Regions from separate parts of the Brevibacillus sp. FSL K6-2834 genome, predicted to be linked through region 3. Evidence: riboswitches for the same ligand, from Rfam matches in the RefSeq annotation. Region 3 holds a riboswitch; each other region holds the start of a gene.
The links. A riboswitch is a leader RNA that binds a small molecule or an ion and turns the genes downstream of it on or off. The one in region 3 is predicted to bind S-adenosylmethionine.
Positions count from the first base shown of each region.

Region 1: linked by a shared signal. The riboswitch ahead of NST96_RS03065 (homocysteine synthase) and the one ahead of NST96_RS17430 (homoserine dehydrogenase) in region 3 are both predicted to bind S-adenosylmethionine.
Region 2: linked by a shared signal. The riboswitch ahead of NST96_RS02490 (sugar ABC transporter substrate-binding protein) and the one ahead of NST96_RS17430 (homoserine dehydrogenase) in region 3 are both predicted to bind S-adenosylmethionine.

Region 1 covers NZ_CP151945.1:581,667-584,943, forward strand. The annotation lists gene NST96_RS03060 (GNAT family N-acetyltransferase) at 67-573, shown strand; gene NST96_RS03065 (homocysteine synthase) at 707-2,008, opposite strand; SAM riboswitch class I at 2,090-2,194, opposite strand; gene NST96_RS03070 (hypothetical protein) at 3,070-3,277, shown strand, end outside.
Region 2 covers NZ_CP151945.1:455,821-459,097, forward strand. The annotation lists gene NST96_RS02485 (phosphotransferase family protein) at 236-1,174, shown strand; SAM riboswitch class I at 1,240-1,361, shown strand; gene NST96_RS02490 (sugar ABC transporter substrate-binding protein) at 1,491-2,516, shown strand; gene NST96_RS02495 (sugar ABC transporter ATP-binding protein) at 2,593-3,277, shown strand, end outside.
Region 3 covers NZ_CP151945.1:3,514,281-3,517,557, reverse strand. The annotation lists gene NST96_RS17435 (saccharopine dehydrogenase C-terminal domain-containing protein) at 1-505, opposite strand, end outside; SAM riboswitch class I at 1,133-1,244, shown strand; SAM riboswitch class I at 1,348-1,462, shown strand; gene NST96_RS17430 (homoserine dehydrogenase) at 1,548-2,798, shown strand; gene glpK (glycerol kinase GlpK) at 2,900-3,277, shown strand, end outside.

The DNA.
Region 1 (3,277 bases), 2.7 Mb from region 3:
AAGATTACCCACAGCGTATAGTAGAAAGAATAGATTGGCCAAAACCAGCAGTTGGGGGTGTCTGCTATGTTTCGTGAAGTAGAGGTTGAAGAATGCAATCGCATTGCCGAGCATGTTGAGAGGCTTTCGGAGATTTTGGTAAAGGTTGTCGAGGATGGTGCGTCTGTCGGTTTTCTCCCGCCGATGGAGCAGGCAGAGGCAAGGCGGTACTGGGAGAACGTATTGCAGCCCGGGGTCATTCTGCTTGTGGCCAAAATCAACAATGAGATTGTCGGAAGCGTCCAGTTGCATGCATCCACGAAGCAAAACGGCAGACACAGGGCGGAAATCGCCAAACTGATGGCCCATCCGGATTATCGCCGCAAGGGAATCGGCCGCAGATTGATGCAAGCAGCGGAGGCGAGGGCGAAGCAGGCGGGGCGGACGCTCCTTGTTCTCGACACGAGAGAAGGAGATCCTTCCAACCTGCTCTATGCCTCACTCGGATATAAGGAAGCGGGCCGCATCCCTGACTACGCCAGATCGGCGGATGGGGAATTGCATGCAACTGTTTTTTACTATAAATCTATTTGAGCTCACCTTGGCCCCTCTGCCAAGGAAAAGGAAAAAGGGAAGACCATCGTCCGCGTCATTCGCGACAGAGGGTCGTCCCTTTTGCTATGGCGGGTTCAGGAAAAAGGCTGTTCCCGGCTCGTTAAATGTTCAGCTACACCTTGCTGACCGCTACCGCCGCATGGAGTGCCTGCTCCAGATCAGCGATGATGTCGTCGATGGCTTCCGTACCGACGGAAATGCGGATCATGCCAGGGGTCACACCGGCAGCAAGCTGCTCGGATTCGTTCATTTGCTGATGAGTGGTGCTAGCCGGGTGGATGATGAGCGACTTGGAATCGCCGACGTTTGCCAAATGGGAGAACAGCTTCACCGACTCGATCAGCTTTTTGCCCTCGGCAACACCGCCGCGAATGCCAAAGGTGAGGATTGCTCCCGCTCCTTTCGGCAGGTACTTTTTCGCGAGTTCGTGGTAAGGACTGTCCTCCAGGCCAGGGTAGTTGACCCACTCGACCGCGGGATGCTGCTGAAGATAGCGGGCTACCGCCAATGCGTTTTGGCTGTGGCGTTCAATCCGCAGGTGAAGCGTCTCCAGCCCTTGCAGGAACAAAAAGGAATTGAAAGGAGCCACGGCCGCGCCGATATCGCGCTGGAGCTGCACGCGCGCTTTGATAATGTAGGCAAGCGGTCCGACAGCCTCCGTGTAGACGACGCCGTGGTAGCTCGGGTCCGGTGTGGTCAACCCGGGGAACTTTCCGTTGTTCCAGTCAAACTTGCCGGAATCGACGACGATTCCTCCGATCGCGGTGCCGTGTCCGCCAATAAACTTGGTCGTGGAGTGAACGACAATATCGGCACCGTAGTCAAACGGTCGGCAAAGCAGCGGCGTGGCAAACGTATTGTCTACGATCAGCGGAACTCCGTTTTCGTGGGCGATGGCCGCAATCGCTTCGATATCGGCGACGTCAATTCGCGGATTTCCGATTGTTTCGGTGAAAAGAGCTTTCGTATTTTCGTTGATCTTGGCCCGGAAATTCTCCGGATCGGACGGATCGACGAAATGAATCTTGATCCCCAGTCTGCCCAGTGTATGGGCAAACAGATTGTAGGTGCCGCCGTACAGGTTGCTGGAGGAGACGATCTCGTCACCCGCCTGGGCGATGTTCAGGATGGCGAATGTAATCGCAGCCTGGCCGGACGAAGTGGCAAGTGCCCCGACCCCGCCCTCCAAAAGGGCAACGCGCTGTTCAAATACATCCTGCGTCGGATTCATGATCCGCGTGTAAATGTTGCCTGGCTCCTTGAGGCCAAACAGGTTGGCCGCATGCTCCGTATCGCGGAACACATAGGACGTCGTCTGGTAGATCGGCACTGCTCGCGATCCTGTCACAGGATCGACGGATTGGCCGCCGTGCAGGGCAAGGGTTTCCGGTTTCCACTGTTGCTGGTCTGACATGGGCATCTCTTCCTCTCGTCAAAAGATATAAAGAAAACGAAGCCTTCTCCTGAGAGGGGAAGGCTTCGGACATGCCGGGCGGTTTCATCTCTCAGAATCAGCGATTCTGCAGGATTTGGCACCATGCGTCCTTGCGCAGGTTGCCGGGTTTCATCGGGCCTGTCCCTCCACCACTCTTGATGAAATGTTTGCAATTTTCTTATAGCGCTTATTTGGTATTATAAGGGGACAATTTCGGAAGGTCAATCAAATTTCCGACTAAATTGGTGGTTTTTCTGTGATTTCGAGAACGCTGCTATCGTATGGTCTTTTCTCTGCATCTGGAGGGTGGGGAGGAGCTGTTTCGGGTGGTGTACGCTCTTGGGCTTTTTGTTTTTCCTCACAGCAACAATAAGGAGGAAAGGAAAGAGCCATGGAAAATGAGTTTGCAGTAGGCTGGGAAACCTTGTCCTTGATCAATGCGGGACTGGCGCAAGGAAAAAATCGGAGCGGAAGCACAGGCCTCCGGCTTTTTTTATTGCTTTGAATATATTCAGTTGATTTTGGCGAATCCGTTACTGCAAGGTTCCTGTTCGAAGTGGGCGCCCTAGTGATGGATGCTTTTCCTTGCGCATTTTTGCACCGGTCGATGGCTGCGTACGGGCCATAACGAGAGGCAGGTATAGGTATACATATGCACAATATCCTGTGTTGAGGCTAGGGAGTAGCTCCCCTGGCCTATTGGTGTTGTTCTCGTGAAGATGGCCTGCATAGCTCTTGTCTTTTCATGATATCTTCAACCCTAACACGAAGGTCCCTGATAAATTTGTCGTTTTCTTCCTTCTCTTTTTCCAGTTCCTCAGAATAATGCGGTAGCTGAGTTTTGGAGGGGAACATGACTAATTCACCTTTATTCCTCACTTTTTTCCCCTCACGTCGATCAATTATTCCACGCCAATCCCTTACCTGTTCAAAAAAAAGAGTGAGCAAATTTCCTTGTATTTTACCTAGTAAGTGAAAGCGACAAGATGACCGGTCAAAAAGTCGTTTATCTCTTACAAAAACAAGGAGGACTTTGCATTATGATAGCACTGAACCGCATTCGAGGATTACACATTTATACAGGCGACGGTTATAACGTAACTACAAGTATGCTTAACGCACTCGACGGTCGAAGGCTTAACGTGTATATTATTCACCTCGGACATCCGGATGATGCAAGCACGAGGTTTGACCGTCTGAAATCTAAATCACATCGAGCGCAAGTCATTTCGAAATCCATTAGCTATT
Region 2 (3,277 bases), 2.6 Mb from region 3:
TTTGTGGGGGGATTGGGTCAGGCGCTGGCTTTAGCAGTTGCAGTCCAGGTGAAAAATGCAATGGCTGCACATCCAACTAAAGCGATAAACAGCGATTGACCCGTAAAGCGAGCAAAAGAAGCGGACGGCCCATTCGAGAGCTGTCCGCTTTTCATTTTTCATCTTCTGCGGGAAACCGGGATGATTTGATCACGGGGATAGCGAATATTCCGGAAAAGGCAAAGGAGAGGTGCAAATGACAGAATCAACGGAAAGGGACTGCTTTCAAAGATTGGTTCAAAGGCTTGAACCCCAAAGCAAGCTGGTTCGCTCCTGGGAGTTGAAAGGCGGTGTCTCAGCGCAGGTGACGGCGCTTGAAATCGAGCAGCTTGACGGCAAAAGGAAAAAAATGGTTGTGCGCCGGCACGGTGCGGCAGACATTTCACAGAATCCCCATGTGGCGGCAGATGAATTCAAGCTGATGGAACTCCTGAAGTCTGTGGGGGTGGCCGCGCCAGTGCCATTTTTCCTGGATCAATCAGGCGAGATTTTTTCCACGCCGTACGTCGTGATTGAATACATCGAGGGAAAGACTGAGTTCACTCCTGCCGATGTGACCGACCACGTTTTCCAGCTAGCTGCGCAGCTTTCCAGGATTCACAGTGTGGACGTCTCGAAGCTGGATTTGTCCTTTTTGCCCAAACTGGAGAAGGCATGTACCGAGAAAATCGAAAAACGGCCGGCAATCACAGATGAATCGCTGGGTGAGGGACGCATTCGGGATGTGCTGGAGGCAGTCTGGCCATTTCCTTCGCGGAATCCATGCGTACTGCTGCATGGAGATTTTTGGCCAGGAAATGTAATGTGGAGGGACGGACAGCTTGCTGCAGTGATCGACTGGGAGGACGCGCAGCTCGGAGATCCGCTCGCGGATGTTGCCAACGCCAGACTGGAGATTCTGTGGGCATTCGGCATCGAGGCGATGCTTCGTTTTACCGGTCGCTATCAATCCTTGACGAAGTTCGATTTTACAGACCTGTCTTACTGGGATCTGTTCGCAGCTTTGCGCCCGGCTTCCAAAATATCCGACTGGGGACTCGATGCGTCTACGGAACAAAAGATGCGGGAGGAGCACAGTTGGTTTGTCGCCCAGGCATTTGAAAAGATAGGGACAGGGAAGGGGAAAAAATCCTAGTTGACAGGTTTGAAAGCAGCCATTATATTCTGTATATACAAAAGGTTTTGATATGAGAATATGAACTCTTATCCAGAGAAGGCTGAGGGACTGGCCCAATGAAGCCCGGCAACCTAGCGCAAAGGAACACGTTTCTTTTGAGCCAAGGTGCTAACTCCTACAGGTAGCGATACCTGACAGATGAGAGGCGAAAATCCGCTGATTTAAGCCTCTTTCATCTGGAAAGAGGCTTTTTTGATGGAGCAAATGGATGTCGATTCCGGTTCAAAACCGCAGAACAGCGTACCGTGTTACTTTAAAAAGGGGGTTTTCCGATATGAAAAAGAAGTTTAGTTTGATTGGATCGCTTATCCTTTCTGCGTCTCTTTTGCTGACAGCTTGCGGCGGGGGCAACAGCGCGTCTTCCGGAAACGGCGGAGCGGGTGGCGGCTCCGGCGAGAAAGCAAAACGGATCGCGCTCGTGATGCGGCAAAACGTAGGCACATTCTCGGCTCAGTACATTGCCGGCGTCAAAGCCGAAGTAGAAAAGAACGGCGGAGAGCTGACTGTTTTCAACGCAGATACCGATCTGTCCAAAATGGCTTCCAACCTGGATGCGGCGGTCAACCAGCGTTTCGACGGCATTCTGATTGACCACGGCACTGCAGAAGCACTGCAGCAAGGAGCAGAAAAGGCTGTGAAGCAAAACATCCCGCTCGTGCTGTTTGATACAGACATCAAGCTTCCCGGGGTTCCGGTAGTAGAGCAGGATGACCAGAAGCTGGCTGAGCTTAGCCTGGAGAAGCTGGCTGAAGATACCGGCGGCAAAGGAAACATCGTGAAAATTTGGGTGGCTGGCTTTGCACCGATGGAAAAACGCCAGATCACGTACGAAGCCTTTTTGAAGAAATATCCGGATATCAAGGAGGTTGCGGCTTTCGGCAGTGCCACCAACAACACCGCGCTGGATACGCAATCGCAGATGGAAGCCATTCTGAAGAAGTATCCAAACAAAGGAGATATTACAGCGGTCTGGGCTTCCTGGGATGAGTTCGCCAAAGGAGCGACCCGCGCCATTCAGCAAGCCGGCCGTACCGAGATCAAAGTATACTCGATCGATTTGAGCGACGAAGACCTGCAGCTCATGCAGGATCCCTCTACCTCGTGGGTAGCGACTGCAGCGGTAGACCCGGGCAACATCGGACGGATTCAAGCCCAAACCGTCTTCAAAAAAATCAACGGCGAGCAGGTGCCGGACAGCGTCAAACTGAATCCTGTGCTGGTCAAGCGAGACGATTTGCCGACGGACAAGAAAATCACGATGGGAGATCTCTCCCAGTACGTGAAAGAATGGGGCAAGTAATCCTGCATAGATGGTGTAGCGTAATCCCGTTGATCATCCATCAACGGGATTCTTCCTTAATAAGGGGGGACAGAAAATGACGACTTTGCAGATGAACGGCATCATGAAGCAGTTCTCTGGCGTACCCGCGCTCCGTTCCGTCGATTTCGAAGTGAAAGCGGGAGAAGTTCACGCTCTGCTCGGAGCCAACGGAGCGGGGAAGAGCACGCTGATGAAGATTTTGACGGGAGCCTATGTGGCGGACGGAGGCTCTATTGTGATTGATGGCAGGGAGGCCGCGATCCAGTCGCCGCAGGATGCCAAAGCGCTCGGGATTCAATGCGTCTATCAGGAAGTGGATACGGCGCTGATCCCGTACCTCAGTGTAGCGGAAAACATATTGCTCGATCGCCAAATCCAAGCAAAGGGCTTGATCAGCTGGCGCCGCTTGTATGAAGAGGCGGAAGCGATTCTCGCAAGGTTTGGCTTTTCCATTCCTGTGAAAAAGCAGGTGGAAGCCTGTACGCTGTCCGAAAAGCAGCTGATCCTGATCGCCCGGGCGACGGTACAGCAGGCCCGATTCATTATTTTTGACGAACCGACAGCTCCGCTCAGCAACACGGAAACAGAGCGGCTGTTTCAGATCATCGAGCAGTGCAAGCAAGCGGGGTTGGGCATTATCTACATCTCCCACCGGCTGCCGGAAATTTTTCAAATCTGCGACCGGATCACCGTCATGCGCGATGGACAACGGATCTCTACCAAAGAGACGGCGGACACAA
Region 3 (3,277 bases):
CGTCGTAGTCGACGACGGAATTGTCGCCGTCGCGAATCAAAATCTCATCGACTTCGTCCAACTGATCCACAGCGTACCGCGCCGCGATGTTGGAGAAGCCGGGATCGCACCCAAGCCCCATGATTCCGAGAATGCCTGCCGCTTTGAATTTATCGGTCCAGGCTAGCTGCTTGCGGAGCCATTGCGGGCCGCTGGAAGCCGTGTCGATATAATGGGTTTTCGTGTTCAGGCACGCTTTCATCACTTCAAAGTTGTTTTCCGGCAAGCCGATATGCAGCAGTACGTCAATGTCAGTCAAAATAGATTGGACGCTCGATACATCGCGTGCGTCGACACGTTTTACCTGGATTTCCACATCCGTCTCCCGGCGCAGCTCGGCAGCCAGCTCTTCAGCCGGGCCGATCGATATATCTGCCAGCACCAGTTTTTGCAAATACTTCGATTTCACGATTTCACACGCGCTTACTTGTCCTACACCGCCAACTCCTAAAATAGCGACTCGCATAGAGTCCTCCTTCCATTTTTGGAAAACGTTCTATCTTCGCATTCGAAACAGCCATTTCTGCAAATGCAGATCGATCGTAGCAGGAAATACCGCGACTTGTGTCGCAACATCGATTGGTTCACGCGGACGAAGTCTCATCCAAACACCCTCCTTCTGCACACGGGCAGATCATAGTAGAAACCGAAGCTAAGTGGGACGATCGTGGATCAAAACAGGCAGCAGCCTACTCAAAAAAAGCACCTCCTTCCTGCTGAAAAAGTCAGAGTGGAGCGTCTTTTATTCATGTATATTCGACGCACCCGACGTCCCATGCGAATGGAAAAAGGGAATTATACTCTGACTTTTCTGAAAATATATGCAAGAATGATACCAAATGACCGGCTGCTTCCTGTGCAGTATGAAGGAGCATCGGCAGTACCATTATTCTCACTATTGAGAAAGCAAAAACCAAAACAAAGTGCTGGAAATGTCTGTTGGTGCGCCATCACCTGCATGAGAACACCTTATTAAAAATGAGAAACCTTTCTTTTCAAAAATGAAAGGAATTGTCCGAAGATGAAATGTCGGAAATATCTGGTTGACGGCTCAAACCGAATTCCTTACAATGTTGCCAACAGGAAAATACTGTTCTTATCCAGAGAGGCGGAGGGACTGGCCCGATGAAGCCCGGCAACCGTCACGCAGTTTGTGACAAGGTGCCAATTCCTGCAGGACTGATGACAGTCTTGACAGATAAGAAGCGGGAGTACGTCCATTCCGGATGCCAACCTTCTTCTTAACGGGAGAAGGTTTTTTATTTGTATGATCAAATGTTTTTGAGTTATCGCAACTTCATAACTTCTTTCTTATCCAGAGAGGTGGAGGGACTGGCCCGATGAAGCCCGGCAACCGTCACGCAGTTTGTGGCAAGGTGCCAATTCCTGCAAGACAGCAGCAGTATGTCTTGGCAGATGAGAAGGAGGCCCCCTGTAGCTCGCGAGCCTTCTTCTTAAACGGAAGAAGGCCTTTTTTATGTTTGAAATGAGAAAAAGAGGTGGAGTACATGAGTGCAAGTGTGGTAAAAGTAGGATTGCTTGGCGTAGGGACGGTGGGGGGCGGCGTCTTGAAAACGATCCGCTCTCAGCAGCAAAAGCTGTCGGACAGGTTGGGCAGACGTGTCGAGGTGGTCAAGGCGCTGGTCCGCAATGCGGAAAAGCAGCGGTCTGTACCGATTGAGAACAATCTGATCACGACCCGGTTTGAAGAAGTGCTGGCGTCAGACGTGGACATCGTCGTCGAGGTGATGGGCGGCGTCGAGCCGACATACGGCTATGTCCGCGCACTGATTGAAAAGGGCTGTCACATCGTCACCGCGAACAAGGAGCTGCTTGCCAAGCACGGAACGGAGCTGGTGCGGCTAGCCAATCGGCACGGCGTTCAGCTCGCGTACGAGGCCAGCGTAGCCGGAGGGATTCCGATTCTCGGCGTGCTGCGCCAGTTTCTCCGGACTAATGACATCGTATCGGTCAGCGGCATTTTAAACGGGACGACGAATTACATCCTGACGCGGATGGAACAGGAAAAGCTTCCCTACGCCGAAGTGCTGAAGCAGGCGCAGGAGCTGGGCTACGCCGAAGCGGACCCCGCCTCGGACGTAGAGGGCTGGGATGCCTTGTACAAAACGTACATCCTCGCCCAGCTCGTATTTGGTGAATCGCTGCCGCTGCATGCAGCCGAGAGGCAGGGGATTGAAAAGCTGCATCTCGGACAGATCGGCCTCGCCCGCGAATTGGGGTACCGGATCAAGCTGCTGGCCAAGGCTTCCAAGGCCGGGGGCGGTCTACAGCTTTCCGTCCGTCCAACGCTTCTGCCGCTGGATCACCCACTCGCGCAGGTGCAGGATGCCTACAACGCCGTGCAGGTGTCGGGCAATATCGTCGGCGACCTTTTGTTCATGGGCAAAGGGGCAGGCGAGCTTCCGACAGCAAGCGCTGTGGTGGAGGATCTGGCCTATTTGCTGACCCAGCGCTTCACTCCTCAGCCGGTCTGGCAGGAAAGCGAGCCGGCAGGCAATCGGGAAGCCGGGGAGAAGCGGTGCTTTTGCTATCTGGAAAGTAAAGCGTTGCGGGGAACGCCTGATCAAGTCACGCATTTTTTGGATCGGGCAGGAGTTCTCGTGGAAAAACAGCGAATACAATATGACTGGGCGAGCGTCTTGCGCATCGGCATGATTGCCAGCGGTTTTGCAGAGGAGCACAAGAAGGCGCTGCACCGCGATTTCGGCATCAGGGCGGAAGAGTTTCCCGTGTTGTGAGCGGAGACGGCCCAATGCTTCGGGATATAGACCGCATCCGGTTTCACCCCTAATAGAGGAGAAAAAGGGTGCCCGTATCCCGCGGTAGAAGGAGGAAGCTCATGGATACAAAGTATGTGCTCGCAATCGATCAGGGGACGACCAGTTCCCGGGCCATCTTGTTCGACAAGCAAGGAAGCATCGTCGGGATGGCCCAGAAAGAATTTCCCCAGCTCTTTCCCCAGCCAGGATGGGTAGAGCACAATGCCCTGGACATCTGGTCATCGGTCGTCGGCGTAATCGGCGAGGTTTTGGCCAGCCACAATGTTTCGGCGCAGGAAGTGGCAGCCATCGGGATCACCAATCAACGCGAGACGACCGTGGTGTGGAACAAGCATACCGGAGTGCCCATCTATCACGCAATTGTCTGGCAGTCGAGACAGACAGCGGGAATTTGCGAAGAGCTCAAAAGCAAGGGATACGACCCATTGTTTCGGGAT